Regions from separate parts of the Psychromonas sp. MME1 genome, predicted to be linked through region 2. Evidence: predicted binding sites of a transcription regulator. Region 2 holds the regulator's gene; the other holds the start of a gene.
What was found. Region 2 encodes NrdR, which represses ribonucleotide reductase genes. Its sites were predicted from a motif close to AAACACNANATNTNGTGTTT; they were not measured.

Region 1 (15,674 bases), 1.3 Mb from region 2:
AGTAGCGCTTCATATTCATTGTTGAAGCATCTATATGACCCATGAATTCAGCGGCAGCCGGAGCACTCATAAAGTGTATTAGTTCAGAAAGTAAATTACATATTCGCTTATTAAATAGAACGACACGTAAAGTCAGCTTAACTGAAGCGGGGATGGAGTATTACCACCGTTGCCAACAAATTTTAGATGATATTGAAGAGATGGAGGGGGCATTAACTAACCTACACCAAAATATTTCTGGTCTATTAACAATCAGTGCCCCTCCAGAATACCTCGCAAAAAATGGCACACCGAATACGGCAGCGGAACTTCAGGGACATAGCTACCTAAAATACAGTGGTTCAGACCAAGATATGATCTTTTCTAAATTTGATATTGAATATAAGAAACTGAGATTAAAAGAGAAGATAGTGACCAATAATGGGGATTTCTTAGTCAATGCCGCTATTTATGGGGGAGGCTTCATCATACAACCTACTTTTATTACAGGTGAAGCAATGGCAGAGGGTAAATTACAACAGATATTAATCGGTTACGAACCCCCACCTTTGGCACTTTATGCGCTTTATGCCAACAGAACTTTTCTAGCAGGGAAAGTACGTAGTTTTATTGATTTTGCCAGTCAATTTTATGGTGATACCCCCTATTGGGATGACTAACGGGCTTTGCATCTAATTACTATTTTTGGATTTCAGCTGATTAAAATATTCAGGCAAACTAATATTCTCACGGCCTGCTGCTTGGTAGTAGTGGCTAGTATAATCAGTAAGTTCATATTGCGATATTGTTTGTCCATGTAAACGGTCAGAGCTTGATCTTTAATTTTGATATTATTTTGGGCTGATACGCGCAGTACGGTCAGGGCATGATCCCGTTAACTTACAGTTGTACCATTAAATAAATCTTATAGAGAAAGAGTTTGGTTCAACGTGGGTTTTTCGTAAATGGTTATTCTCTTCACGAAAAATTTAATGAAAAAATAAATTATTTTAAACAAAAATAGATTAGCCTATTATTGTAATTGATATTAGGCTTCAGAAAGAAAGTGATAGAGGTCTCTTTTTATATATAGCGCTTTCCTTTTGTATAAGGCTGAGGTGGCAAATTGTCTTTGGGGTTATTTAAGAAGATGTTTTTGTATCGAAAAGGGTAAATGATGAAAGAGCATGGAAGTTATAAAATTGAGCTATATGAGCAAGTGATTATTGTCCGTTTTATATCGAGTTGGAATAGAGAAACCTCTGAAAATATGTGCAAGGAATTTATGCAAATTGCATCAACAATTACGGATAACCCCTGGGCCTGCTTAATTGACTTAACGCAGTGGGGATTAGGTGGTCCGGAAGTATGGGGACCCATTTTGGATACTAATCACTGGTGTGCAAAAAACAACCAAATGCACGAAGCCGTTGTTTGCTCTCAAGTTATCCAAGAGCATATTTTAAGAGAGTTACAAACGGCGCTTCCTACTACTAAGAGTGGGTTTTTTAAAACAGAAGCCGATGCCGAAATTTGGCTAAATAGTAAAGGTTATAAAATCCTCAAAGAAGCTTAAATTAAGTGATGTCTAGTAACATGGGTATAGTATAGGCTGCCCACAATAAGCAAAACAGTCAGGTTCAACTCTTCAATTTTTGATTTGAGATAGGCATGATACTCGCACTATGCGGATTGAAGTACAGCCCCTAATCCTCGACCTTACAACCATATTTCATCGCTTAATGCGATGTGGCAGGGGAGTTATTTTTTACTCTTCTGTTTTATCTTTGTATTCGCATAAATCTTCTATCAGGCAAGAACTACAACGCGGTTTACGCGCAATGCAGGTATAGCGCCCATGTAGTATTAGCCAGTGGTGTACGTCCACTTTAAACTCTCTAGGAATGACCTTTAGTAGTTTTTCTTCAACTTGGTCGACATTTTGTCCCATCGCCAGCTTAGTGCGATTGCTAACGCGGAAAATATGGGTATCAACGGCAATGGTGGGCCAGCCAAAGGCGGTATTGAGTACTACGTTGGCGGTCTTTCGTCCGACACCGGGTAGCGCTTCTAGAGCTTCGCGATTTTCGGGTACTTCACTGTTATGCAGTGCTATTAACATTTCACAGGCTTTAATAACATTGGTTGCTTTACTGTTAAATAGGCCAATGGTTTTAATGTAGTTTTTCAGCCCATCGACCCCTAATGCGGCAATCGCTTCAGGGGTATTGGCGACGGGGTAGAGTTTATCCGTGGCTTTATTGACGCTAACATCGGTTGCCTGTGCTGATAAGATAACCGCGATCAATAATTCAAAGGGCGAGCTGTAATTGAGCTCTGTTTTTGGATGCGGATTGGCATCTCGCAGGCGTGTTAATATTTCTAGGCGTTTTATTTTGTTCATTTATAATACTTATTTATCGATAAAATTTTTCAGCGCAATAATTAACCCCATGATCATAAAGGCACCCGGTGGTAAAGCGGCCAGTAAAAAATGGCTATCGCTATGATAAACCTGAAGTGTCATAAAGGTAGCCCACTCGCCAAGCAGTGTTTCAATACCATCAAAGAGTGTCCCCTGAGCGAGCAGTTCACGGCTCGCACCTAATAGTAGCAAAACGGCTGCAAAACCTAATCCCATCATTAAACCATCAAAGGCGGCATGTTTTACGCTATTTTTCGAGGCGAAGGATTCGGCGCGGCCAATGATGATGCAGTTGGTGACGATTAATGGGATAAAAATACCCAAAGATAAATAGAGTTCATAGGTAAAGGCATTCATTAGTAATTGCACACAGGTGACTAGGGAGGCAATGATCATGACAAAAATCGGAATTCGGATCGCTTTCGGAACATGCGCACGGATCAAGGAGATCAAGCTGTTTGATGCCACTAAGACGCACAGTGTTGCAAGCGCTAAACCTAAGGCGTTAGTTGCGGTATTGGTTACTGCCAGTAGTGGACAGAGCCCTAATAATTGCACGATACCGGGATTGTTCTTCCATAAACCTTGTAGCATCAGCTCTTTGTAGCTGGGGGCTGTGTTTGCGGCTGCGTTGCTTTCTGTGTCGGCAGGGGATGTTAACGGTTCACTCATTATTATGCTCCACAGTTTGCTGGTTGATTTAACAAATTGACTTTGTTTTTATCGAAGTAGATCAAGGCATCCTTGACCGCTAAGACAACGGCTCTGGGGGTGATCGATGCACCTGTAAAGGCATCAAAGTTACCGCCATTTTTGCTTACTTCCCACTGCTTATCGTCGCTAGGAGTGTAGATCGTGTCATCAAAGGAATAGATCCATTTGGATTTGTTAGTTTGAATTTTGTCGCCAAGTCCGGGGGTTTCTGAGTGGCGAATAACGCGTACACCCGCGACTTTGCCATTAGTATAAACACCGAGGACTAATTTGATTTCACCTGAATAACCACGGAAGGTGGTGGTCTCTAAGATGGCTGCGACGGGCACGTTATTTTTTTTGGCAATAAATACCTGCTGCTGCTCGCCTGCACCTAGTAAATCATCACTGACGTTAAAACAAGTGCTGAATACATCGTTATTGTAGCTGCTTTCAGGGATGATTTGGTTAATGATTTTGATCAATGCTTTTTGCTCCTGAACCGCAATAATCGGGGTAGTAAAGGCATTTACAATGGCAACGCATGCTGTACAAACGATGGCAAACGCCGCTAATAAAAAACCGTTACGAGTGATAGTTGGAATCATTAGCGAACTCTCCCATAGGCTTTGGGTTGTGTGTAATAGTCGATGAGTGGGACACACATATTACCCAGTAAAACGGCAAAGGCAACGGCATCGGGGTAGCCCCCGATATTACGGATAACAACGACAATTAGCGCAATTAGCAGGGCATATAAAACTCGCCCCTTTGCGGTGGTGGATGCCGTGACTGGATCGGTCAAGATAAAGAAAGCGCCGAGCATGGTGGCACCTGAAAAAAGATGGTACATGGGGGATATGTTAAGATCCGGATTATAAGCAAAGGCGATAAATGAAAATACGCATATACCCGCTAGAAAACTGATTGGGATATGCCAATGGATCACACGTTTGCTGAGCATGATTAATCCACCTACTAAAAAGGCCACATTAACCCATTGAATCGCTTGCCATGAGGCGTGTTTATACTCGGCGCTATGCAGTAATTCAGTGATGGTATGCCCTGAGTTGAGTGCTGTGCGCGCGGTATCAAGGGGGGTTGCCATGGTTAAACCATCAACACTAATGCTAAGTTGTTTGACGGAATAGCCATCGAGTGTAAACCCGCTAATAAAGGTGTTTATTTGATCCATAAAGCTTAACGTAAATGGATGTAGCGATTGTACTGGGATCCAAGATGTCATCTGCACGGGAAATGAGATAAGTAACAGCACGTAAGCTGCCATCGCAGGATTAAATAGGTTATTACCTAGCCCCCCATATAGCTGTTTGACAAAAATTATCGCAAATAGGGTGCCGATAACGACTATCCACCAAGGTGCTAAAGGCGGAATGGAAATGGCAATTAAAATGGCGGTGACCAAGGCACTGCCATCCTTTAGGGTATGAATAATAGCGCGTTTGCGGAGCTTTAATACGAATGCTTCACTTAGCAATGCCACTAAACAGGCTAAGGCTATTTGCAATAGGTTACCTATACCAAAGAGATAGCTTTGCGTGGCTATGCCGGGTAATAAACATAAGGTGACTAACCCCATTATTTGCGAGGTGCTACGGCGAATACGTTGGTGTGGTGAACTGGAATTAATAAATGCCATCTCTAAAGATCCTCTGCTGCGGCTTTTTTCGCTTTTGCACGAGCAATAGCGGCTGCGATTTTTGCTTTACGACTATCATCGGGCGTTTTTTCTGCGTGGCTCTCTTGCTCATCGGACGATGCTGGTGCTATTGCTGGCTCCATATTCTGGTCCGATTGTTCCGCTTGTTTTTGTTGTTTTTTTAAACGAGCTTGCTCTTTACGTTGTTGACGTGCAGTGATTGCCGCTTGGTTTTGAGCAATGATTTGCTGTTCATCAACTGCGCTGTTATTACGATCTTGGGAAGCGGCCTCCACATTCGCCGCTTTTTTTGCTTTAGCGCGGGCGACAGCCGCTGCCACGGCATCTTTTCGGGTATCGCTTGTTGGTGTTGAGGAGCCTTCGTTACTCGCTGCTTTTTTCGCTTTCGCACGGGCTACAGCCGCTGCCACGGCATCTTTGCGGGTATCGATTGTTGGTGTTGCGGAGCCTTCGTTACTCGCTTCTTTTTTCGCTTTCGCACGGGCTACAGCCGTTGCCACGGCATCTTTGCGGGTATCGATTGTTGGTGTTGCGGAGCCTTCGTTACTCGCTTCTTTTTTCGCTTTCGCACGGGCTACAGCCGCTGCCACGGCATCTTTGCGGGTATCGCCTGTTGGCGCTTCAGTGCCTTCGTTGCTTGCTTCTTTTTTCGCTTTAGCGCGAGCCAATGCAGCTGCGATAAGGTCTTCCCCACCATTTTGCTGTTTAAGTTGCTGTTGACGTTTCTGCGCCGCTTCTTTGTGTTTTGCTTGGCGATCTCTTTTTTCTTGCTCTAATCGTGCCGCGCGTTTTTCAAAACGTAGACGGGCTTTTTCTGATTTTTGTGCTTCCTCTTTTGCCGTTTTTATTTCAGCTTTGGCGACGCGATAATATTCCACTAAGGGAATATTGCTTGGGCAAACAAAGGCGCAGGCACCACACTCGATACAGGCTGACAGGTTATATTCCGCTAAATTGCCATGATCTTTGCTCTTTGCGTACCAAAAAAGTTGCTGTGGTAATAGTTGAACTGGGCAGACTTGTGCACATTCCCCACAGCGAATACAGGCTCGCTCTGGCGGTGGAGCAGGAAGCTCTTTTGTCGTTGCTGCAAGAATGCAGTTACATATTTTGCTGACGGGAATGTTGCTATGGCTAATCGAAAAGCCCATCATCGGCCCGCCAATAATTAATTGTTCTGCCTGTTTCTCATCAAATTTATTTCTATCGAGTAAATATTGGATAGGGGTACCGATGCGGACACTCAAATTGCCTTTTTGAGAAAATGCATCGCCGGTTAAGGTGACAATACGGGAAATAAGTGGTTTACCATCAATGATTGCCTCTTTAATCGCAAACACGGTGCCAACGTTTTGCATGACAATGCCAAGGTCAGTCGGGTGCTTATCATGGGGCGTTTGTTGACCGGTAATAATTTCGATTAGCTGTTTTTCACTGCCTGAAGGATAGCGTGTCGCAATGGTCCGAATGATTATGTTACTTTCTTGTTCAACTGCGACTTTTTGCACTGCTTCATTTAATGCCAATGTTGCTTGTGGTTTATTATCTTCAATGGCGATAACGGTCAGTGTTGGTTTGAGTATATGCTGTAATATTTGTATCCCCTTGATGATCTCGTCACTATGCTCTTGCATTAGTCGATCATCTGCGGTGATATAAGGCTCACATTCGACTGCGTTAATAATAAGCAGTTTGATACCTTCTTTATGAAACAGTTTTAAATGCGTTGGAAAACCCGCGCCACCTAAACCCACAATGCCAGCTTGATAAATTTTTTCAATGAGTTGGACATTGGCTTGTGCTTGGTAATCCTCACATCTCTCATAATTTACATGCCTATCTAAACCATCGGTGGCGATCACCACTGAGAAACGGGGAGTCCCGATGGATGTAAATCAGTACGTTTTTCTATTGCATGCACGGTTCCTGAGCTAGAGGCATGTTGTGTCACCATTGCGCCATAGACTTTGGTTAATGGTTGCCCCTTTAAAACCGGATCGCCAACTTTTACTAATAACTCAGGAGTGTGGCCCTTATGCTCAACGGCAATGATTAAAAAGGGAGGAATACCCGCATCTTCAATGGCAGTTTGGTTACTTTGTTGTTTATTTTCTTGAGGATGAATCCCCCCATGAAATGACCACTGTTTGCCAGAGGAAATTAGTGCGAGTTGATCGTCGCTAAGTAGATTGATAGGCATTATTGACATACTAAGACTCAATACTGTTTTTAGTTGGAATACGGTTGAGATCCCATTGCCAATTTTGTGTAGTTAAAGCAATTGGAATCATATCAATACAATCAGTTGGACAGGGAGCAACGCAGAGTTCACAGCCTGTACATTCATCGCTGATCACGGTATGCATCTGCCGAGTTGCGCCTAAAATGGCATCGACAGGGCAAGCTTGAATACATTTCGTGCAACCAATGCATTCATCTTCACGAATAAAGGCAACCAATTTCGGTTTTTCTTCACCTTCTAACTCTTTCGGTTCAACGCCCATACGCGCAGCAAGTTGACGCATAACAGCATCACCGCCCGGGGGGCACTTATTAATATCATCGCCATTTGCGATGGCTTGCGCATAGGGTTTACAACCGGGATAACCACATTGGCCACACTGTGTTTGTGGTAAGATGGCATCGAGTTCTTCAACGATAGGATCTTCTTTAACTTTAAATCGTAATGATGAATATCCCAGTAGCACGCCAAAAATGGCTCCGAGTACCCCCAATGACAAAATAGCGATAGCAATGTTTGTTATCATTATATCTTTCTCTATTACTTAATTAGGCCTGTAAAGCCCATAAAGGCAAGTGACATTAACCCTGCGGTGATCATTGCTATCGATGCGCCCTTAAAAGGTAAAGGAACATCGGCCGCAGCGAGGCGCTCGCGCATGGATGAAAATAGCACCAAGACCAAGGAGAAACCAACCCCAGCACTAAAACCATAAATAATGGATTGCACAAAATTGTGTTGCTCATTTATGTTTAGTAACGCGAGACCTAAAATAGCGCAGTTGGTGGTGATTAAGGGCAAAAATATGCCTAATAAACGGTATAGCGTTGGGCTAGTTTTATGCATTACCATTTCTGTAAATTGCACAATCACTGCGATCACTAATATGAAGCTTAACGTTTGTAGATAGAGTAAGTCGAGTGGTATCAGTAAATAAGTATTGACGACATAGGACAATGCTGCTGTTAATGTTAAAACAAAGGTCGTCGCAAAGGACATGCCAACGGCAGTTTCAACTTTATTTGAGACACCCATAAAAGGGCATAAGCCAAGAAACTTTACTAAAACAAAGTTATTAACTAACACTGTGCCAAAAAAAAGTAAAAAATAATCGTTCATAACAATTTAATTCCACTGGAAAAATAGGGGTAATGCGTGGTTAACTCTAACTTGTTATAATAGCAATAAAATACCTTCTGGTCAGTGTCTAAATAGTGCATTTTATAAAGTTAATCGTTACGCTTTTATTGTTATCACTTATACAGCGATAGTGGCTACTATCAGCCTTTTATTTTATCTAAAAGCCTTCTTAAAATAGCAACAAAAAATCATCAAAAATGTAGTCGATGAGCAATTTTAAGATACTAAATTATCACCTGAATTGAAAATTGATTTATATCAAGGCTCAATATCTAGTGTTATGTATCATGCGCACCCACAATATATAGTATGTTGCTGGTGATTTTGGAGCGTTGTGATGAAACCTGTTGTAATTAAACGAGATGGAAGTCAAGTACCATTTAATTCCTTGCGTATAGCGGAAGCTATCTTAAAAGCATCGGGCGCAGCGCGTTGTAAAGGCGTTGACGCTTTTGCCATTGCAGCGGAAGTCGAGTTGCAATTGCAGGGGCAGGTTGAAGTAGATATTCATGATATTCAAGATGCCGTTGAAGTTTGTTTAATGAAAAGTGGGCATAGTGAATTAGCCCGTGTTTACATTGAATATCGTCACGATAGAGACATTGCCCGTGAACGTAAAAGTCACTTAAATAGTGAGATTTATGGGTTGATTGAGCAAAGCAATGCCGCATTACTAAATGAAAACGCCAATAAAGATAGTAAAGTTATCCCGACCCAGCGCGACCTCTTAGCGGGGATTGTCGCTAAGCATTATGCTAAATCTTATATATTACCTCGCGATGTGGTGCGTGCGCACGATAAAGGTGAATTACATTATCACGATTTAGATTATGCGCCTTTTTTCCCAATGTTTAACTGTATGTTGATCGATATAAAGGGGATGTTTACGCAGGGCTTTAAAATGGGCAATGCTGAAATTGAGGAGCCAAAATCAATTTCAACGGCGACGGCTGTTACGGCACAAATTATTGCACAGGTGGCTAGCCACATTTATGGTGGAACCACTATTAATGGGATTGATACTACGCTCGCACCCTATGTCAGCATGAGTTATAAAAAACATCTTGTGATAGCTAATAAGTGGAATATTGCCGAGCCGCAAAACTATGCTGCTGAACAGACAGAAAAAGAGTGCTATGACGCCTTCCAGTCACTCGAGTATGAGGTGAATACCTTACATACGGCTAATGGTCAAACGCCTTTTGTTACCTTTGGTTTAGGATTGGGCACCAGTTGGGAAGCGCGTTTAATTCAAGAGTCAATCTTTAAAATTCGTATCGCTGGTTTGGGTAAAAATCGCAAAACCGCCATTTTCCCTAAATTGGTATTTGCGATTAAAGAGGGGGTTAACCATAAACAGGGCGATCCCAACTACGATATTAAACAATTGGCATTGGAATGTGCCTCAAAACGGATGTACCCAGATATTTTGAATTTCGATAAAGTGGTGGAAGTCACTGGGTCATTTAAAACCCCAATGGGATGCCGCAGTTTCTTGGATGCCTATAAAGAAAATGATGAGCTGATCCATGATGGTCGTAATAATCTTGGCGTTGTAAGTGTTAACTTACCTCGTGTTGCTCTTGAATCTGGCTGTGATGAAGAACAGTTCTACAAATTATTAGATAGTCGTTTAGCCTTGGCGAAAAAAGCATTAGATACGCGTATTGAAAGGTTGTCGGAAGTGAAAGCCAGTGTTGCTCCTATCCTTTATATGGAAGGTGCCTGTGGGGTACGTTTAAAAGCCAATGATTGTGTTGCCGATATATTTAAAAATGGCCGCGCTTCTATTTCATTGGGCTACATCGGTTTACATGAAACAATTAATGCATTGTACGGTACAGATGATCACCTATTTGATAACACTGAAAAACAACAAAAAGCACTTGCTGTCATTAGTTATTTAAAAGAGGCGACTAAACGTTGGACTGCGGAAACTGGCTATGGCTTTAGTCTATACTCAACGCCTTCAGAAAATTTATGTGACCGTTTCTGCCGCTTAGATGCGAAGCAATTTGGTGTTTTAGATGGGGTGACCGATAAAGGCTATTATACAAATAGTTACCATTTGGATGTTGAAAAAATCGCGAATCCATATGATAAACTTGATTTTGAGATGCCATACCCTGCGATTGCTAGCGGTGGATTCATCTGTTATGGCGAATATCCAAATATGCAACATAACCTTAAAGCGTTAGAAGACGTTTGGGATTACAGCTATTCACGCGTCCCTTATTACGGTACTAACACCCCCATTGATGAGTGTTATGAGTGTGGATTCCATGGCGAATTTGACTGTACCAGTAAAGGGTTTGTATGCCCTAGTTGTGGTAACTCCGACTCTGAAAAAGTGGCGGTAACACGCCGTGTATGTGGCTACCTAGGTAGCCCCGATGCGCGCCCATTTAATGAAGGCAAGCAAGAAGAAGTGAAGCGTCGCGTTAAACACCTTTAAATTTTATATTTAATAACAGCAAGATAAAAACACCTCGCTTAACGTGGGGTGTTTTGCTTTTAGGAATTCGCCGGTATGAATTACAGTAAATATTATCCGCTTGATGTACTCAATGGTGAAGGTACGCGTTGTACACTATTTGTCTCTGGGTGTATTCATCACTGTAAAGGTTGTTATAATCAGTCAACCCTCTCGCCCGACGCTGGGGAGTTGTTTACCGAGCAGTTGGCTGATCAGATAATTCAAGACCTTAATGACACACGCATAAAAAGAGCGGGGTTAACCCTCTCCGGTGGTGATCCTCTGCATCCAGCAAATATCGAACAGGTTTTGGCATTGATTAAGCGTGTTAAAAATGAGTGTGTCGATAAAAATATATGGCTATGGACTGGCTATACATTAGCGGAACTTAATCCACAACAGCAAGAAATTATTGCGCTGATTGATGTGCTGGTAGATGGTAAGTTTATTAAGGAGCTTGCCGATCCAAACTTGCAGTGGCGAGGCAGTAGTAATCAAGTCGTACATCGCTTTGAGAAAGTATAAACCTTAAAGATGAGGGGAGCTATGTAAGTCATTAGGTATTCGTGTTTGAAATTCCGCTGGCTTGGTCAACGAATGCTAACTTACATATCATAAATTCTAATTTACATGTCATAAATTCTCTATAGCACGGTTTTTTTTTACCTCTAACTTCCTAAAAAATGATTTATACATTACAGTACCCTCATATTTTATGGACGAAGTAATGGTGAAAAATGAAAATTTCAAATTTAAAAATTAAACACCGTATTAACATGATAACGTTTGTTGCATTAGCCTCCTTTATCATTTCAGTCATTATTAATAACATGACTACTGCAAATAATGCAGCTAGGTTAAACGCTCTGCAAAATCAACTTTATCCGGTGCTCAATCTTGCGACGATCAATGAAGGGTTACTCATTCAATTAGATCAGATTATTCAGTCAACGGTAACGACGGGTGAAGAAGAAAATTTACAAACCGTAAAAAAAATGGTCGATCAGATTAGTACTAACTTAGATCAAATTGGTCAGTTATTGCCAGAAAAAACCAATACCATGCAGCAAGTAAAAAAAGACGTAGTAACTTACCATAAAAATGCAGAATTATTAGTTAGTGCTTTTTTAGCTGATGACGTGGATTTTAATGCGATTAAAGCACAAGCAGCTAGTAATGCAGAGCGCTACCAGAGTTTGGTTAAAAACTTTGCGAGTAATCTAAGAGAGTTTCAAGACCTTTTTACTCAAAGTATTGAAATTACCAATACTGAATCTGATAGTGCGCAAATGTCCATGATGATAATTGCTGTTATCGCTACGTTATTAATGATTTTAGTGGGATTTTTAGTTAATCGCTCAATTACCTCTACACTGTCAAGTGTCACTATGTCATTACAAAATATATCCGAAGGTGAGGGTGATTTACGTTCGCGTATTCAGTATGACGGTAAAGATGAAATAGCTGAATTAGTGCGTTGGTTTAATCAGTTTGTATCAAAATTGCAATCTTCAATCGCCGATACTAAAAATACGACTGATAGCCTTAGTGAGGTATCAAATACCTTATTAAAGGGGACAAAAAATAGTGAGTTGAGCGTAAATGAGCAAAATATCGCTATTGAAAAAATATCGCATGCGATGAATGAAATGTTTATTAGTGTTACGCATATCGCGGAGTACGCCGCCAATGCTTCTAATGAGGCGAATGAGGCCCATAAAGAAGCACAAAATGGCTCCGTAGTGGTTAATGAAGCGGTGGCTACAATTAAGCAACTCGCAGGTGAAGTACAAACTACCGCTGCAGTCGTCAATAAACTCGATGCTTTTACGAACAATGTTAATGATATTTTAGACACTATCAGAGGCATTGCGGATCAAACTAATCTGCTTGCATTAAACGCCGCAATTGAAGCTGCTAGAGCGGGTGAACAGGGGCGCGGTTTTGCTGTCGTTGCTGATGAGGTGAGAACATTGGCTTCTCGTACTCAAGCGTCGACTCAAGAGATTCAGCAGGTGTTACAGGAACTTAGAACATCATCGAAGCAAGCTGTTCAAGCCATGCAGCATGGTGTGATAACTGCAAATGATGGCGTTGAATCAACGATGCGAGCAGGAACAGCATTAACCAGCATTAACATGAAAGTCAGTGCGATAAGCGAAGTTAACGAACAGATTGCAGCTGCCACTGAAGAGCAAAATAATACCTCTGTGTTAATTCAAAAATATGTTGCTGACATTCAATCTAATTCACAAAAAGTACAAACAACCACTAAAGATATGGGAGGGATTAGTTTCGATATTCAAAATGTAAGTCAACAGCTACAAATTATCACCAATCAATTTAAAGTATAAGAAAAATAATAATTAATATTACAGGGAGTTACATAATGAAGTTTAATTTGAAAACGTTACCACTGGCGATTTCTATTGCCTTCGTGCCAGTCTCAGGGATGGCTGACGAAATGATGGATGCAAAAGTTGCACAATTAGAGCAACAAGTTAAGGCATTACAAGCGCACCAAACCAATAGTTTAGTCGATAGATTTAATTTTAATGGATTTATCAGTGGTGCTTATATCAGTTCAAATAATCGAGCCAGTTATAACGGCGCAACCTCCAGTGCCGATTTTTCTCAAGATAGTAAAATGGGCTTTCAAGGCTCTTTTAATATCAATAATCAAACTCAGGCTGTTTTGCAGCTTCTGATGAAAGGTGAAGATGATTGGGATGTTAAAGCGGAATGGGCGTATTTATCGTACCGTTTGGATAATGGTGTAAAGGTACGAGGTGGTAAGTTGCGTGTGCCTCTATTTATGTATTCTGATTACTTAGATGTTGGCTACGCTCAACCCTTTGCCCGTCCACCAAAAGAAGTTTATGACCATGTCATTTTTACTTCATATACAGGTGGTGATATTGCTTATGATATCGAATTTGACGATTCAACCTTAACATTGCAAGCCTTTGGTGGTGAATCGAATGTTAATGAAGATAGTATTAATGTAGATTTTTCTAACTTAATAGGGGGGAGTGCAGCCTGGACTGATCTCACCTGGACTGTCCGCGCTGTATATGGACAAGCTGATGTAGATGGCGCTGTCTTCGGTGGGGCTTTACCTGTCGAAGATGAGCAAGCTACATTTACAGGAATCGGTGGTAGTTACGATAATGGTTCATTCCTTGCTGTTACAGAATGGACAAAAGTAAAAGTTGATGGCTTGCTTGCCGATCATGAGTCAGGATATTTGACATTAGGTTATCGTATTGATGTATTTACGCCCTATACAACGGTCGCTTACATGAAAACTACCGACAACGACAAAAGAACCTCAATGCCGCTAAATCTTGCATTAAATGATAAAAGAACAGCTTATAGCGCAGGTGTTCGTTGGGATGCTATTGATAATGTGGCTATTAAATTTGATTTAACCTATGCCACTGATTTTGGTGATACCTCCGGTGGTTTATCTGGTAATGAATATAATCCTGCGACTGGTTCATTCATGCTCGATGATACATTTGTCTACACAGTTAAGTTCGACGCGGTATTTTAAGGGGCGATAAAATGAAACAATTATTATTAGTATTAACGCTCGTATTTGGCGTTGTTTTCTCTGTTTCAGCAGGGGTGGTGGTTATAGGTAATCCAGCCGCGAGTGATATATCATTAGGTGAAGCCAAAAAATTGTTCTTAGGAAAAGGGGATACTTCACTGGTGATTTATGAACTAGATGAAGGTGATGCAACTCGTACTGAATTCCACTCTGTGGTAACGGGGAAATCAGAGTCTCAGTTAAAAGCCTTCTGGTCGAAGCAAGTTTTTACCGGTAAGGGAAATCCGCCTGCAACGGTCTCATCAGCGTCTGCGATGAAAGCGGCTGTCGCTGCAAATCCTAATGCGATAGGTTATATTGATGAGGCTGATCTTGATAGTTCAGTTAAGGTTATTTTAAAGCCTTAGGTCTATTAATTAGTTCATTTCTCATAATAAAAAGAGGTCGCCCCTATAAGGTGTTACCTCTTTTTTTTAATCATCCCGTAGGTAATTGCATTATTCTGCATAATATTGTGATCTGGGCTTGTTGAAGAAAAATGATGGAGAGTAAGGCGCATAATTGAGTAATCGTTAGCTATTGCGATTGAATGCAATGCAGCTTTCTATTATTTTAACCAACAAGATAGATCAGATCTTAAGCTTATTGGTATAAGTATCTGTTCTCACTTTCTACTGCATTATCGCCTTTTTTTGACGCGATCCGTTCACTAGCTGCTGTGCCGTTAGTTGTTGTAACGGTGATAACTCGCTATATAGCAGCATCGGTTTTTGATACTTATTGGGATCGGTCACGAGTGCTAGCTCTCCCTGATGAAGTTGATAAAAATAATCCCGATAGCTTTCATTGTCATTGCTCTCTAAAAACTGTTTTAGATTTATAATTTTTTCTACCTCAGCGATAGATAATGGTTTTTTATAATGGCTAAATTCCACGATATGCGTTTGTTGTAACTGTGTCGATTGCTTGTTTTGTTGAGCAATTTGTTGTGCCGTGTGAATTTTATTGTTGAGCACATGCGCTTCGACAAGGGGAATGCGGTTAAAAAAATCATATAATTTATCTGCGCATAAAAAAAGTGCTTGCTGTTTCGCTAATGGAGCGTCTTGAAAATCGATAATTGGCTGGCATTTGCTAGATAAAAAAGGTTCATAGCCAATCTCTTTTTGTTGCATAAAGAGTAGTAGTTGTTGTACTGCATCACTCAATTTTCGTTGTGATGCCATAATGTTTTGCTTACTAATCTCTAATTGTTGCCCGTCAAAGCTCATAAATAGGGTGATCAGTGTTACTTCTATTTTTTGCATAATATGGCTGTCCATCTTGATCTCCTGTTAATTTTAAAAAAACCAAACTTCCACGCGTCGATTTTTACTTCGACCTAATGCGTTGCTATTTGAGGCTATGGGCATTTGTTCACCAAAGCCTTCGACAGCGACGACACTAATTCCTCTTGCCAATAACTCATTTTCAATCATTTTA
Region 2 (15,674 bases):
AGAAAAGTCATCGAGGTAGGGAATAATAAATACAACCCGTTTATCTTGGTTTTGTAAAATGTAAGCTTGTGGTTGATCATGTAGTCGTTTGGTAACGATATGCGATCCTTTTATCAATCGTATATTGCGTGGCGATTTATCTGTTAAGGCATTATCAAAAAATTGTTTTACCCATGGCCCCGTCGCGTTAACTAATGCGCGCGAGTAGCGTTGAAAATAGATATTGGTGATGGTGTTATATAACGTTACTTGCCATACGCCTCCTAGACGCTGTGCTTTTTCAACGCGGCAGTAATTACAAACCTCGGCACCATTCTGTTGCGCACTAATGACATTAAGAATGACTAATCTAGCATCATCTACCCAGCAGTCTGAGTACTCAAACCCGGTTTTTATGTTTTTTTTCAATAAGCCTGATGCTGTTAAATCAACCTGTTTGCTTGCCGTTAATGTGCTGCGTTTACTTAAGTTATCATATAAGCAAAGTCCGAGTCGAATCATCCATGTGGGACGTAGAAATGGTTGATGGGGTAAAATAAAACGCATTGGGATGGTAATATGCGCTGCTTTTTTCATGATGATTTCACGTTCTGCTAATGCTTTTGCCACTAAACGAAATTCGTAAAGTTCTAAATAGCGTAGTCCTCCGTGAACCAATTTTGAACTCGCTGAAGAGGTTGCTGAGGCAAAATCAGCGGCCTCATATAAACCGACACTTAAGCCGCGCCCAGCAGCATCGGCGGCTATGCCTGCGCCATTGATTCCGCCGCCCACGACAATTAAGTCTAGTATCTCATCTGCACCTAGCTGGCGTTGCTTTTCCATATTACACTCACTTAACGATTGTATAGCCTGTTGCCGCTTTTTGATTGGTCTGGTTGCGTTGTTATTGGCGATTAGTCATCTTGCTCTTCACTGTGTAATGTTGCCCATGTTTGCGCACATTTAATGGCGCGCTGCCAACCGCGATAGCGATTTTGACGTTTTTGCAGATCATGATCGGGCTCGAAGGTTCGCTCAATAGTCGCTTTATTTGCTAACTCATCAAGCCCCTGCCAATAGCCAACGGCTAAACCAGCAAGGTAAGCGGCGCCTAATGCGGTGACTTCTGTTACTGTCGGGCGATGTACGTTGGTATCTAATAAATCCGATTGAAATTGCATTAAAAAATTATTGGCGATAGCACCGCCATCGACCCGTAATTCCGCTAATTGAATAGCGGCATCGGCTTGCATCGCATCTAAGACATCTCGTGTTTGGTAGGCGATGCTTTCGAGTGTCGCACGAATGATATGTGCAGCGTTTACCCCTCGAGTGAGTCCAACGATGGTGCCACGAGCATAGGGATCCCAGTAAGGCGCGCCAAGCCCTGTAAACGCAGGTACAAGATACACCCCTTTAGTGGAGCTTACTTTGGTGGCAAAATATTCACAATCCTTGGCGTCGTCCAGTAAATGGAGTTCATCTCGTAACCATTGCACCGTTGCTCCCGCCATAAAAACAGCGCCTTCTAAGGCATAACAGAGATCACCCTGTGCATTGCAGGCGAGAGTAGTTAACAGACCGTTTTTTGAGGTTACCTTTTGCTTGCCTGTGTTCATTAAAAGAAAGCAGCCCGTGCCATAGGTGTTTTTGGCTTGCCCTGGGTGTACGCACATTTGTCCAAAAAGTGCAGCCTGTTGATCGCCTGCGATCGCGGCGATGGGAACCGTTGCCCTGCTTTGCTCGGATATTTTGACATGTCCATAAATTTCAGATGACCGCTTCACCTTGGCAAGCATGCTACGAGGAATGGAAAATGCGTCTAATAATTTATCATCCCATTGTAGGGTGTTGATATTAAACAACATGGTGCGAGAAGCATTGCTGTAGTCGGTAACGTGGACATGGTCTGTTGTTAATTTCCATACTAGCCAAGTATCTATGGTACCAAAAAGTAATTTCCCTGCCTTTGCATCATCTCGTGCATTAGCGATGTTATCTAAAATCCATTTAATTTTGCTCGCTGAAAAGTAGGGATCAACTACTAAGCCTGTATTTTCATGGATGTATTCATTGAGTTCCGTTTGCGCTTTTAATGTTTCGCAGATGGCTGCTGAACGGCGACACTGCCAAACAATTGCGTTATAAACGGGCTTACCCGTTTCTTTATTCCAGACAACGGTTGTTTCACGTTGATTCGTAATGCCTATCGCTGCAATTTGCTCACTGGTGATGGCCGCCTTGTCGAGTGTTTCCACCAATAGTGCGGAAACGGATGTATATATCTCTAAGGGATCATGCTCAACCCAGCCAGCATGAGGGTAGATTTGTGTTACTTCGCGCTGACCAATTTCGATGATATTAGCATCATGATCCAAAATTAAAACTCGGGAACTTGTCGTACCTTGGTCAATGGCAATAATGTATTTTTGCTTGTTCACATAAGCCCCTACATAAAGCGACTAATTTTGTTAATTATCTTATTACTCTCAGTTAATAAAATAGGCCCAATAAAAAGAGGCAAAGAGAGTGGTTAAAATAATACCAAGTAAATTGAGTAATAGGCCGTATTTAGCCATGCTGCTGATATTGACCGATTCGCAGCTCATTGCAATGGCATTGGGCGGTGTCGCAATGGGTAGCATAAAGGCGTAACTGGCACAAATAGTGGCAACCATCATCAGCAATCGCGTATCTAAGCCATTTTGCACTGCTAATGCATTAATGACTGGCAATATCATGGAAATAAGCGCCGTGTTACTGGTTATTTCTGTTGCAAATGTCACCATGCTAGCAATGATAATAATCAGTAATATCGTTGGTAATTGGCTGAAATTTTGTAGAAAAATAGCCAGTTTATCGGCTAACCCTGAGCTCGTAAATAGTGCGGCTATGGAGAACCCCGCACCAAATAAGAGGATAATATCAAAGGGGATTTTTTTCATATTTTTCCACGTGATAATAGTAAATGGTGGAAAAAAAAGTAGTAACCCAAAGCCTAATAATATTCCCGTTTCATTTAGCCCTAACCCTTCATAGTAAGGTTCGATTGGTGAGTTGAAGAGTAATAAAATGACTAAAGCGGTTAAGATAAATGTCACTTTTTTTTGTTCAACCGTTAAAGAGACAGCAAGCTGGGTCGGTTGTTTATCAAGTTTTTTATTTTTTGTTCCCCATGACAGTATCCATCCCAGTAAGAAAAACATAACAACGGCGAGAGGCAGTGCCAACATCACCCACTGTGCAAAGGGAATGGTTGCTAATTTTAAGTTATTTAATAGTCCATATAAAATTAAATTGGGTGGCGTACCAATCGGGGTGATGATGCCACCGATGCTCGCACCATAACAAATAGCTAAGGCAAACCGTTTTTTTAAGGCGTTATCATCCGATAGAAAGAGCACCAAAGGAATCAATAAAAGACTGCTGGTAGTATTGGATAAAAAGGCGCTTAAAGAGCCTGCGGTTAACGCCAGCGCATAAATCATCCCGCGCACAGTGTGTGGAAAAAATTGTAAAATTTTATTCGCAATAACTTTATGTAATTCTGTTTTTTCTACCGCAATGGCCAATAAAAAGCCGCCTAAAAACAGAAAGATAATCGATTTACTGTAATTGCTGCTAACCGCATTAGTTGACATCAAATTAAACATTGGAAAAAGTATCACAGGCAGCAGAGAGACGACGCCCAATGGTAATGCACTATTACTCCATAAAATGACCAACAAGCTGATCAAGGCTAACGCTTTAGCCTGTTGCACATCAAGGACCAATAGAAGAAGCCAATAAAATAATAGTGCAGAGATAACCGCAGCTGCTAACTTTATGACCATAATTGATATCCTCATCTTGTGAGTCCTTGATAGTTACTATTTTAGTCTTAATTTCTGTAAAAAGGGCGGCATAAAGACATTTATAATCTGTGATGGCCCTGTTGGTACTTAAAATATGAGCATCAATTTATTCTATTTGCTATATTTATCCTCAATTTACTTAAGGATGACTATATGAGTGATGATTTGATTGTCGAATCAGTAAAAAATTTAAAGAAAGCTGTGCCATTAATGATGAAGTATAAGGTGCCGACAACGCCAATAAACTATGCATTGTGGTATAACTATGTTGCTAAGGATATACCGCAGTTAAATGTCGAATTAGATGCGATATTGACCCAGCAAGCGCATTGCTCGGAAATACAAACGGAAGTTTTATATCGTCAATTTGTTGCCGATGAATCTGAGTCAAGTACTTGGCAATTAAGGCAAAATGTAGAAAAAATGTTATTGCAGTTGGATCAATCGATAACAGACACCCACAGTGATACGGTCAAATTTAGAGATTCATTCGATAAAACATTTTCACAAGTTAGTATGACGGAAGATAAAAAATGGTCCGTTGATGAAGTAATTAGTCTGCTTAAAAAAATTGAAGGTGATTCAGAAGAGATGAGTCGTTCAACGCAATTTTTTAGCGAGAGTTTACAAGCCGCAAAAGCGGAAATATCTACATTAAAAGAAGAGTTGCAAAAAAGCCAACAGCAAGCCTTATATGACGCTTTGACTGGATTATTAAATCGTCATTCATTTGATGTGGAAGTGACTAACTTTATCAACAATGAAGCGAATGGTTTATGTTTGATTATTGCTGATATTGATAATTTTAAATTGCTAAATGATCAATGGGGGCATTTACTTGGTGATCAGGTATTGAAAGCCGTCGCAAAGAAATTAAGTAGCAGCATGCGCGAAGGGGCTAAAGTGTATCGTTTTGGTGGTGAAGAATTTATTATATTATTACCTAAAAGTAATTTAAGAGTGGCGCGCCACTTTGCAGAAACGCTGCGTAAATTAATGGAAAAAGTGGCTTTAAAAGATAAGCGCACTGGCAAATGGATAAATAACATTACCTTGTCATTTGGCGTGGTTGAGTGCCAAGAAAGAGATTCCGTGAGCTCATTGATTGCGCGAGCAGATGAATACTTATATGAAGCTAAACGATTAGGGCGAAACCGCGTTTTGCCTATGATGCAATAGATAGGATGGTACGTATGAAAAATATTATCGCCGATGGAGCGTTGCTTACTCCTTCTAAAGTGGTCTGTATCGGTCGAAACTATGTTGACCATATTAAAGAACTAAATAACGAGATACCTGAGCAGGCGGTTATTTTTGTTAAACCTAACTCAGCGATATGTGATGAAATTTTTACCGATAAAGTGGAGACGATACACTATGAAGCTGAATTATCTTTTATGATTAGCAATAATAAAATTAGCGCGGTAGGGATTGGTTTAGACCTCACTAAACGCGCGCTGCAAACAAAGTTAAAAGCCAAGGGATTGCCCTGGAACGCGCAAAATCCTTTGATAAATCGGCTGTATTTAGCGAGTTTGTCCATTTTGATGGTGATCTTGAAAAGCTATCTTTACAGTTATTTATTAATGAGAAGTTAGTACAGCAGGCAAATTTTGATTTGATGATTTATAAACCGCAGCAAATTGTCAATGAGGTTGCTTCGTTCATGAGTTTTAGTGATGGTGATGTATTGATGACCGGGACGCCAAAGGGCGTAGGTGAAATTGCTCGCAATGACCATTTTATTGGTAAAGTGTTCTATGATGATAAATTATTAATTGAGAAAAAGTGGACAGTTAATTAGCCGTATCGACAATAATTACAGTTAATTTTGCGTGGTTTTTATCTGTTCGTAAGTTAATTATTGTTTTTCTTGCATTTTAGCGACTCATTTCGCTGCAACACTAGCCATATCTTCCTGATATGCGTAAAATTACGCCCATTATTTTTAATCACTTGCTTTAGGTAGAGATATAACCAATGCAGCACCTCGATGAAATAGTTGCCAATGCGCAACAACAGATAGAAAATGCCGTTGATGGCAATGAGTTGGAACAGATTCGTTTACAGTACTTAGGCAAAAAAGGTTTAATGACTGAGCAAATGAAAGGCTTGGGTAAACTTCCTCCAGAAGAAAAACCAGCCGCGGGTCAGCTAATTAATAAAGCGAAGCAAGCAATTCAAGGTGTCTTAGTCGCACGCAAACAAGCATTAGATGAAGCCGTATTGAATGCAAAATTGGCTCAAGAAACGATCGATGTTACTCTACCTGGGCGTGGCGCGCCATTAGGTGGCGTTCATCCTGTTACCCGCACGATTGATCGTATTACTGAATTCTTTGCTGAATTAGGTTTTGAAGTAAAAAATGGACCTGAAGTAGAAGATGCTTATCATAATTTTGATGCGTTAAATATTCCTCCGCATCATCCTGCTCGTGCTGATCACGACACATTTTATTTCTCCCCTGATTTGGTGCTTCGTACACAAACCTCTGGTGTGCAAATCCGTACCATGGAAAATAGTAAGCCGCCTGTTCGAATTATCTCGCCGGGGCGTGTATATCGTAACGACTACGATCAAACCCACACACCAATGTTCCATCAAGTTGAAGGGTTAATGATTGCTGAAAATGTAAGTTTTAGCCAATTGAAAGGGATTTTGCATGACTTTTTGCATAACTTCTTTGAACAAGATCTTCAAGTGCGTTTCCGTCCATCCTATTTTCCTTTCACCGAACCCTCGGCTGAAGTGGATGTGTTAGGTGAGAATGGTTGGTTAGAAGTACTAGGTTGCGGCATGGTTCACCCTACTGTTTTACGTTCAATGGGGGTTGATCCAGATAAGTATTCTGGTTTTGCATTCGGTATGGGGGTAGAGCGTTTAACCATGCTTCGTTACGGCGTAAATGATTTACGTTCATTCTTTGAAAATGATCTCCGTTTCCTCAAGCAATTTAAGTAAGGGTTAGAATAATGAAATTTAGTGAAGCTTGGTTAAGAGAATGGGTAAACCCTGAAATTAGTCGTGAAGAGTTGTTACACCAAGTCACCATGGCTGGTCTTGAAGTGGATGATGTAGAAGCCGTTGCCGGTGATTTTAGTAAAGTTGTTGTGGGTGAGGTAGTTGAGTGTGGCCAACATCCCGATGCAGATAAATTACAAGTTACAAAAATAAATATTGGCGAAGATGAGTTACTCGACATCGTCTGTGGCGCAAAAAACTGCCGTTTAGGCTTAAAAGTTGCCGTTGCCGTGGTTGGCGCTGTATTGCCGGGTGATTTTAAAATTAAAAAAGCGAAATTACGCGGACAAACCTCGCTTGGTATGTTGTGCAGTGAATCAGAGCTAGGCATGGCTGAAACAGCCGATGGAATTATTGAACTGCCTGTTGATGCGCCGATTGGCAGTTGCGTTCGTGAATACTTACAGTTAGATGACGTTATTATCGATGTTGATTTAACTGCAAATAGAGCCGATTGCTTAGGTATTTCTGGGCTTGCTCGTGAAGTTGGTGTATTAAACAATAGCACTGTTACTGAGCCAACGTGGCAAAATGTTGCTGTTACGATTGATGACCAAGTTGCTATTAATTTGCAAGATCCAACTGCTTGTCCTCGTTATTTAGGGCGTGTTATTCGTGGTATTAAGCAAAATGCAGCAACGCCTTTATGGATGGTAGAAAAATTACGTCGTTGTGGTGTGCGCAGTGTTGATGCCGTTGTGGATATTACGCAGTATGTGTTACTTGAATTTGGTCATCCAATGCATGCCTTTGACCTTGATAAGTTAGAGGGTGGTATTGAAGTTCGTCTTGCTAAACAAGATGAACCGTTGACATTACTTGATGGTAAAGAAGTTAAGTTAAATGCAGATACCTTAGTGATTGCGGATCAACAAAAAGCATTAGCGATGGCTGGTATTTTTGGTGGCACTGACTCTGGTGTTAGTGAAGGTACTAGCAATATATTTTTAGAAAGTGCTTTTTTTGCTCCTTTAGCGATTGCAGGCCGTGCTCGTTCATACGGTTTACATACCGATGCATCGCATCGTTACGAACGTGGTGTTGATCCTGTTTTACAAGCTAAAGCGATGGAGCGAGCAACGCAGCTATTAGTTGAAATCTGTGGCGGTGTTGTTGGCCCAATAAGCGAAGCGGTTAGTGTTGAGAATTTACCAAAACAGTCTGAAATTTACTTACGTCGTAGTAAATTAGATAGCTTAATTGGTATTGCTATTGATGGTGAGCGAGTGACTGAGATTTTAACTCGCTTGGGCTGTGATGTTACTGTTAGCGCGGAAGGTTGGACTGCGATTGCACCAACATACCGTTTTGATATGGCGATTGAAGAAGATCTTATTGAAGAAGTCGCTCGTGTATATGGCTATAACAATATTCCAAATATTGCCCCTGAGGCAGCGTTAAGCATGCCTGCGCATAATGAAGCGACTCTTAAATTAACCAAAATACGTGATGTATTAGTCAATCGTGAGTATCAAGAAGCGATTACCTATAGTTTTGTTGATCCTGATAAACAACTTAAATTACATCCACAAGCTGACGCACTGATTTTGCCGCACCCGATTTCTAAGGATATGTCAGCAATGCGCGTGAGCCTATGGACGGGGTTATTAGAAAGTGTTTCTAATAACCAAAAACGCCAACAAGCACGTGTTCGCTTATTTGAAACGGGTCTGCGTTTTATCAAAGATGAAAGTGTTGAAAATGGTATTTCTCAACAGCCAATGTTAGCGGGTGTCATTATCGGTAATGTGAATGATCAACATTGGGATATTGCCACACGTAATGCGGATTTTTTTGACCTTAAAGCGGATCTAGAGGCAATACTAGACCTTTGTGTTGATGCTCACAGTTTTGAGTTTAAAGCAGAAACCCACAGTGCATTACATCCTGGTCAGTCAGCGGGTATTTACCGTAATGGTAAAAACATTGGTTATATCGGTACATTGCACCCAAGTTTAACCAAACCATTTGCATTAAATGGTACTGCGATAGTATTTGAGATTCAACTTGAGCAGATCATTACACGTAAATTACCACAATCAGCGGATATCTCTAAGTTCCCAGCTAACCACCGAGACCTTGCTTTTGTTGTCGATGAGCAAGTAAATGCAGGTAACGTACTAAAATTTATAGAAAAAATTGGCATTACTGAACTAGTTGGCATAAACTTATTCGATGTATACCAAGGTGCAGGCGTAGCAGAAGGTAAGAAGAGCTTAGCGATAGGTTTGATCCTACAAAATACGACGAGAACCTTAGAAGAGCAAGAGATTGCAAATAGTGTAAATAGCATTATAGAAGCGGTTTCTATGGAGTTTAATGCATCGTTGAGAGAATAATTTTATGGCACTGACTAAAGCTGATATATCAACCCATTTATCTGAAAAAATAGGCCTAAGTAAAAAAGAGGCAAAAGAGTTTGTCGAATCTTTTTTTGAGGAGATTAAAGCAACACTGGAAAGTGGAGAAGCTGTCAAAATTTCTGGTTTTGGTGGCTTTGAGCTAAAGGATAAAAGTGAACGTCCGGGTCGTAACCCTAAAACTGGTGAAGATATTCCAATTGCCGCACGCCGGGTTGTTACCTTTCGAGCGGGGCAAAAATTAAAGGAACTAGTTGAAGAAAAGTTGCCCGATAGCGAAGATAAACTTTAGTTATATGAGCAAAAATAAAAAAACCGCATTTGCGGTTTTTTTTTATTTAAAAAACTGTTTTTGTTAAAGTAGCAAGTATCATTGTCAATAAATGTTATACCAATCGGATTAAGTATGTGATCTAATACCAATTCCGGTAAGTATGTGACCTAGATTTTGCGCAGGAAAAACAGCTTAATTCAAGGCGTAATTTGACGTAAATGGTTATTCCCTTTGCGAAAATTACAACGCAGCAGTAAGTTGTTTTAACCAGTAAAATAGATCAGCTATTTATCGGAATTGGTATAAATTTTGCGCCGGAAAAATGGCTTTATTTGAGGCGTAAGTTGACGCAAATGGTGTTCCCTATGCGAAACTTACAACAAAAAAGTAAGTTATTTTAACCAGTAAAATAGATCAGCTATTTATTCCAATTGGTATTATAATTTTCAACCTAGAATTTCCCACTGAGAGTAAACCATTATGTACTGTCCATTTTGTAGTGCACAAGATACAAAAGTTATTGATTCTCGTCTTGTAGCAGAAGGGTTTCAAGTTCGTCGCCGTCGTTCTTGTAATGAGTGTAGTGAGCGTTTTACTACTTTTGAAATGGCTGAACTCATCATGCCGCGATTAATTAAATCTGATGGACGTAGAGAACCCTTTAATGATGAAAAGTTACTCGTGGGTATTCACCGAGCTTTAGAAAAAAGGCCAGTCAGTATTGAGGCCATTGAAGCAACGGTTAATAAATTGAAGTCTAAATTGCGTGCCACGGGAGAGCGTGAAGTTTCTTCAAAAATGGTTGGAGAATTGGTCATGGAGTTATTAAAAGGTTTAGATAAAATTGCTTATATTCGTTTTGCTTCCGTGTATAGATCCTTTGAAGATATTAAAGAGTTTGGTGAAGAGATCGCTAAATTAGAAAAGTAATATCTCTATGTTATCTCAAGGCTCTTTGTTAGCTGCTCACTCGGATATCAGAGCAAGGCGTAACATGAGCTAATTGTGACTGTTTGATTTTCTAGCTAGTGCCGTTAGGTAAGGAAAAATGTTCCAATCTGCTTTGTTATAAAGCCGCTATGTAGAACAACGATACTTCAATTTTATGGCTAATATATTGGCACTCTTTTTCCTGCTGACTTTGCATTTTAGTCGCATGGGTATAAATAGATGGAATAATAATGAACAACGCTCAATTTTCTGAATTAGATACGCAATATATGGCGCGCGCTATTGAGTTAGCAAGGAAAGGGCGCTTTACAACTTCCCCTAATCCAAATGTTGGGTGCGTTATTGTTAAAAATAATGCCATTGTTGGTGAAGGTTTTCATTTACAAGCAGGAGCTTCCCATGCTGAGGTGAATGCCTTACGGATGGCAACAAATAGCGCCACGGATGCAACCTGCTATGTGACGCTTGAACCCTGTTCACATTATGGGCGGACGCCTCCCTGTGCATTAGCTCTGCTTGAGGCTGGTGTGAAGCGTGTTGTGATCGCGATGGTTGATCCTAATCCGAAGGTTGCGGGGCGTGGTATTGCTATCCTCAGGGATGCGGGCATCACCGTTGAAGTGGGGTTGTTGGAAGCCGAAGCTGAGAATTTAAACCAAGGTTTTATTAAGCGCATGAAATTTCAGCGGCCACGCGTTACCGTAAAACTTGCAGCTAGTTTAGATGGTAAAACCGCGTTACAAAATGGCGTCAGTAAATGGATAACGGGCGCTCAAGCACGTATTGATGTGCAGTATTATCGTGCCATGCAAAGTGCTATTTTAACTGGCAGCGGAACGGTACTTGCTGATGATCCAAGTTTGAATGTTCGTTATCAAGAATTGCAGCAAAGTCCTCGATTTGATAGTGACATTCCTGCATCTTCTTTGCATCAACCGATACGAATTATATTAGATTCTCATAATAAATTAACATTGTCAGAAAAACTATTTACTATTCCAGGCAAGGTCTTATTGGTTTCGCTCACCGCGCGATCTGATCTTAATGATAAAGTGCTTAATGCCGATGTTGAGCAGCTTATTGGCGTGGATGATAGTCACGGGCGAATCGATTTGGCAGTGCTGTTGAAGCAACTTAATGACTATGAAATTAATGATTTATGGGTTGAGGCTGGCGCAACGTTAGCGGGGGCTTTTTTCAATAATCAGTTAGTTGATGAATTTATACTCTATCAAGCGACAAAATTGTTGGGCGATAAAGGTAGAAACTTAGTAAACTTACCCAATTATTTAGAAATGGACGCGGTTGTACAATTATCACTTAAAGAATCGGTGATTATTGGCAATGATATTCGCACCATAAGTTATCGAGATTAATATGTTCACAGGTATTATAGAAGCGGTAGGAAAAATTACGGCAATTAAACACAATGCACAAGATATGACGATTAGTGTTGATGCGGGGTGTTTAGATATGAGTGATGTCAAACTTGGCGATAGTATTGCTAATAATGGCGTCTGTTTGACGGTAACTAAGTTATCAGGAAGTGGTTTTGATGCCGATGTCTCCTACGAAACCATTAAGCGCAGTGGATTTTCACAAATTCAAACAGGCTTTATGGTAAATCTAGAAAAAGCGATGCAAATGAATGCGCGTTTTGGTGGGCATATTGTTAGTGGGCATGTCGATGGAGTAGGCGAAGTCATTTCCATCTCTGCGACGGGCAATGCGATAGATTATTGGATACAAGCCCCCGATAATTTAGCCAAGTATATCGCGCAAAAAGGGTCTATTAGTGTTGATGGCATTAGTTTAACGACTAATGAGGTTAATGGTGCTGCCTTTAAATTAACGATTATCCCACATACTATTGCGCAAACGAATATGATAAATTACGCCGTTGGAACCAAAGTGAATTTAGAAGTTGATGTGATTGCACGATATTTAGAACGATTGATATTGGGTGATGAAGCTGCCGCAGAGCAAGTAGAAAAAAAATCAACGATGGAACTACTCGCTAAAAGTGGTTTCTTAGGGTAAAGCCAACATAAATTAGGGCTTCCTATCTTTTTAAAGAATATGGGGCTGCTATAAAAAGCACCACAAGGATAGAAAATGAAATTAAATACAACTGCTGAAATTATAGAAGATATTCGTTTGGGTAAAATGGTTATTTTGATGGATGATGAAGATCGTGAGAATGAAGGCGATCTTATCATGGCTGCAGACCTAGTGACACCCGAAGCCATTAATTTCATGGCTACATATGGTCGAGGATTAGTTTGCTTAACGTTAACAGAGGCTCGCTGTAAGCAACTTAATTTACCTTTAATGGTGGCGGATAATACAGCGGCATATCAAACCAACTTTACGGTTTCAATTGAAGCTGCTCAAGGTGTGACGACGGGGATTTCTGCAGCAGATCGTGCTATTACTGTTCAGGCTGCCGTTGCTAAAGATGCTAAACCGACTGATATTGTTATGCCCGGTCATATTTTCCCATTGAAAGCACAACCCGGAGGCGTGCTTACTCGTGCTGGGCACACTGAAGCCGGCTGTGATTTGGCGCGTTTAGCCGGGCGAGAGCCTGCTGGTGTTATTGTAGAAATACTTAATGAAGATGGCACCATGGCGCGCCGCCCAGATTTAGAAAAGTTTGCGCAACAACATGGTTTGAAATTAGGCACAGTCGCGGATCTAATTGAGTACCGTAATAATAATGAAACAACCATTGAGCGCGTAAGTGAATGTAAGTTACCGACGGAATTTGGTGAGTTTGATTTAGTGGCTTATCAAGATACTATCGATAAACAAGTACATTTTGCGTTGGTGAATGGTGCAATTAAATCAGGACATATCACTAACGTGCGGGTACATCTACAAAATACATTTAGCGATAATTTTTTCTCCGACCGCTTCGCTACGCGCACTTGGCCATTGCATAATGCATTACAACGTCTTGCACAAGATGGTGGGGTATTAGTTATGCTTGGGCACCAAGAGACAGCTGAATCATTGATCGAGCAAGTTAAACATATTGCACAACAGGATGCGGGCGAACGGGTTGCCAATAAACCTCAGGGGGCGAGTCGACGCGTTGGTGTCGGTTCGCAAATATTGCGCGATTTGGGCGTGCAAAAAATGGCATTATTAAGCTCTGAGAAAAAATATCACGCACTGGCAGGTTTTGGGCTCGAGGTGGTTGATTACATCACTGAGTAATAAGCATTAATCATAAAATGTGCTAGAATGCACAAAATTGTACTAATAAGGGTAGAAAATGAAAATAATTGAAGGTGGATTAGCGGCACCACACGCGAAAATAGCAATCGTAATCTCTCGTTTCAACAGCTTTATTAATGAGCAGTTATTAGCTGGGGCGCTTGATACCCTTAAACGTACTGGTCAAGTTGAAGATGATAATATTTCTGTTGTACGTGTACCTGGTGCGGTTGAATTACCATTGGCAACAAAACGTGTTGCCGCATCTAAAAAATATGATGCTATTATTGCTTTAGGAACGGTGATACGCGGTGGCACACCACACTTTGAATTTGTTGCTAATGAGTGCAATAAAGGTTTGGCTCAGGTGTCACTTGAATTTGATGTACCCGTTGCGTTTGGCGTGTTAACGACAGACTCAATCGATCAAGCAATTGAACGCGCTGGAACAAAAATGGGCAATAAAGGTAGTGAAGCTGCACTAAGTGCACTTGAGATGGTTAACGTTATGGCGGAACTTGGATAATGAAAATGAAACCGGCTGAGCGCCGTCGCGCTCGACAATTTGCAGTGCAAGCGGTTTATCAATGGCAAATAACTAAGCTGAATGCAGGACAAATTATTGAGCAATTTATGGTTGATCAAGATTTATCTAAAACAGATGTCTCTTATTTTAAAGAGTTGCTAACGGGTGTTATTAATCGAGTAGATAATTTAGATGAAAAATTATCACCTTATTTATCACGTAAAATTAGTGATGTTGATATGGTTGACTTGGCTGTTTTACGTATCGCTATGTTTGAGTTAACCTACCGTACGGATGTTCCGCATAAAGTTGTACTCAATGAAGCTATCGAATTAGCAAAAGATTTCGCAACGGATGAATCCTATAAATTTGTTAATGGTGTTTTAGATAAAGCGTTACGAAGCTTAAATCTACGTGCAGATATTGCCGCCGAATAATTAAGATGTGCCATGAGTAAAATAGAATCCAGTGACTATTAATTAGTGACTGGATTTTTTTTGAGGAATAAATATGAATAAAAGTTTTATAACTAATTTTATTGCAGCAGTCATTTTAGTTTTGGGATTACTTTTAGGACAAAGTGAGTTAGCCACAATATTAACAATGGTTGGCTTGTTTGCACTTTCTGGTGCTTTAACCAATTGGTTAGCTGTCTTTATGTTATTTGAAAAAGTGCCTTTTTTGTATGGTTCTGGTGTCGTACCTGCACACTTTGAAGAGTTTAAAAAAGGCATTCATGGATTGATGATGGAACAGTTTTTTACTCGTGAAAATGTGGATTGATTTTTAAATGCAGGTGCACTTTCTCCGACACATTTTAACCTAACACCGGTAATTGATAAGGTTGACCTTAACCCAACCTATGATGGTTTAGTGACTGTGATTATGAACTCATCCTTTGGTGCAATGTTAGGAATGTTTGGTGGAGTAGAGGCATTAACTCCCTTAAGAGAGCCCTTCATTAAAAACATGAAGAAATCAATTATTGAATTAACCGAAGATGAAAAATTTATTGCGTTGTTAAAAAAAGAGATTGAACAACCCGATATGATGAATGATATTTTAGCTAAAATTGAGCAAATTATCGAACAACGATTAAATGAACTAACACCACACTTAGTTAAACAGATCATTCAAGAAATGATTAAAAAACACCTTGGATGGTTAGTTGTATGGGGTGGCGTATTTGGTGGTTTAATCGGATTGGCGAGTGCATTGATTGTCGCTTAAAGCGCTTTGAGCCTCTGCAATAAAAGTTGACAGAGGCTTGTACTGTTTTATACCAATCGGAATAAATAGCTGATCTATTTTACTGGTTAAAATAACTTACTTTTTTGTTGTAAGTTTCGCAAAGGGAACAACCATTTGCGTCAACTTACGCCTCAAATTAAGCCATTTTTCCTGCGCAAAATTTAGATCACATACTTAATCCGATTGGTATTATTTTTTTAATTTAGCTTTATATTTTTCTTTAAATTTATTGA

Region 1: nrdD (anaerobic ribonucleoside-triphosphate reductase) is a predicted target of NrdR. The motif match lies at 8,454-8,473, and genes of this name have one in related genera.

Annotation. Positions count from the first base shown of each region.
Region 1 covers NZ_CP160906.1:239,341-255,014, forward strand. The annotation lists gene AB2N10_RS01055 (LysR substrate-binding domain-containing protein) at 42-659, shown strand; gene AB2N10_RS01060 (hypothetical protein) at 1,154-1,555, shown strand; gene nth (endonuclease III) at 1,748-2,383, opposite strand; gene AB2N10_RS01070 (electron transport complex subunit E) at 2,393-3,076, opposite strand; gene rsxG (electron transport complex subunit RsxG) at 3,079-3,705, opposite strand; gene rsxD (electron transport complex subunit RsxD) at 3,705-4,757, opposite strand; gene rsxC (electron transport complex subunit RsxC) at 4,760-6,643, opposite strand; gene AB2N10_RS01090 (hypothetical protein) at 6,637-6,987, opposite strand; gene rsxB (electron transport complex subunit RsxB) at 6,989-7,546, opposite strand; gene rsxA (electron transport complex subunit RsxA) at 7,561-8,139, opposite strand; gene nrdD (anaerobic ribonucleoside-triphosphate reductase) at 8,498-10,615, shown strand; gene nrdG (anaerobic ribonucleoside-triphosphate reductase-activating protein) at 10,691-11,161, shown strand; gene AB2N10_RS01115 (methyl-accepting chemotaxis protein) at 11,374-12,990, shown strand; gene AB2N10_RS01120 (hypothetical protein) at 13,026-14,192, shown strand; gene AB2N10_RS01125 (phosphate ABC transporter substrate-binding protein) at 14,204-14,599, shown strand; gene AB2N10_RS01130 (hypothetical protein) at 14,864-15,514, opposite strand; gene AB2N10_RS01135 (phosphate ABC transporter substrate-binding/OmpA family protein) at 15,533-15,674, opposite strand, start outside.
Region 2 covers NZ_CP160906.1:1,495,188-1,510,861, reverse strand. The annotation lists gene glpD (glycerol-3-phosphate dehydrogenase) at 1-825, opposite strand, end outside; gene glpK (glycerol kinase GlpK) at 897-2,423, opposite strand; gene AB2N10_RS06955 (DASS family sodium-coupled anion symporter) at 2,472-3,815, opposite strand; gene AB2N10_RS06950 (GGDEF domain-containing protein) at 3,990-5,015, shown strand; gene AB2N10_RS06945 (fumarylacetoacetate hydrolase family protein) at 5,030-5,434, shown strand; gene AB2N10_RS06940 (fumarylacetoacetate hydrolase family protein) at 5,320-5,640, shown strand; gene pheS (phenylalanine--tRNA ligase subunit alpha) at 5,817-6,797, shown strand; gene pheT (phenylalanine--tRNA ligase subunit beta) at 6,809-9,196, shown strand; gene AB2N10_RS06925 (integration host factor subunit alpha) at 9,201-9,509, shown strand; gene nrdR (transcriptional regulator NrdR) at 9,972-10,421, shown strand; gene ribD (bifunctional diaminohydroxyphosphoribosylaminopyrimidine deaminase/5-amino-6-(5-phosphoribosylamino)uracil reductase RibD) at 10,673-11,818, shown strand; gene AB2N10_RS06910 (riboflavin synthase) at 11,820-12,482, shown strand; gene ribBA (bifunctional 3,4-dihydroxy-2-butanone-4-phosphate synthase/GTP cyclohydrolase II) at 12,558-13,664, shown strand; gene ribE (6,7-dimethyl-8-ribityllumazine synthase) at 13,723-14,190, shown strand; gene nusB (transcription antitermination factor NusB) at 14,196-14,627, shown strand; partial or broken gene AB2N10_RS06890 (DUF445 domain-containing protein) at 14,701-15,420, shown strand; gene msrA (peptide-methionine (S)-S-oxide reductase MsrA) at 15,631-15,674, opposite strand, start outside.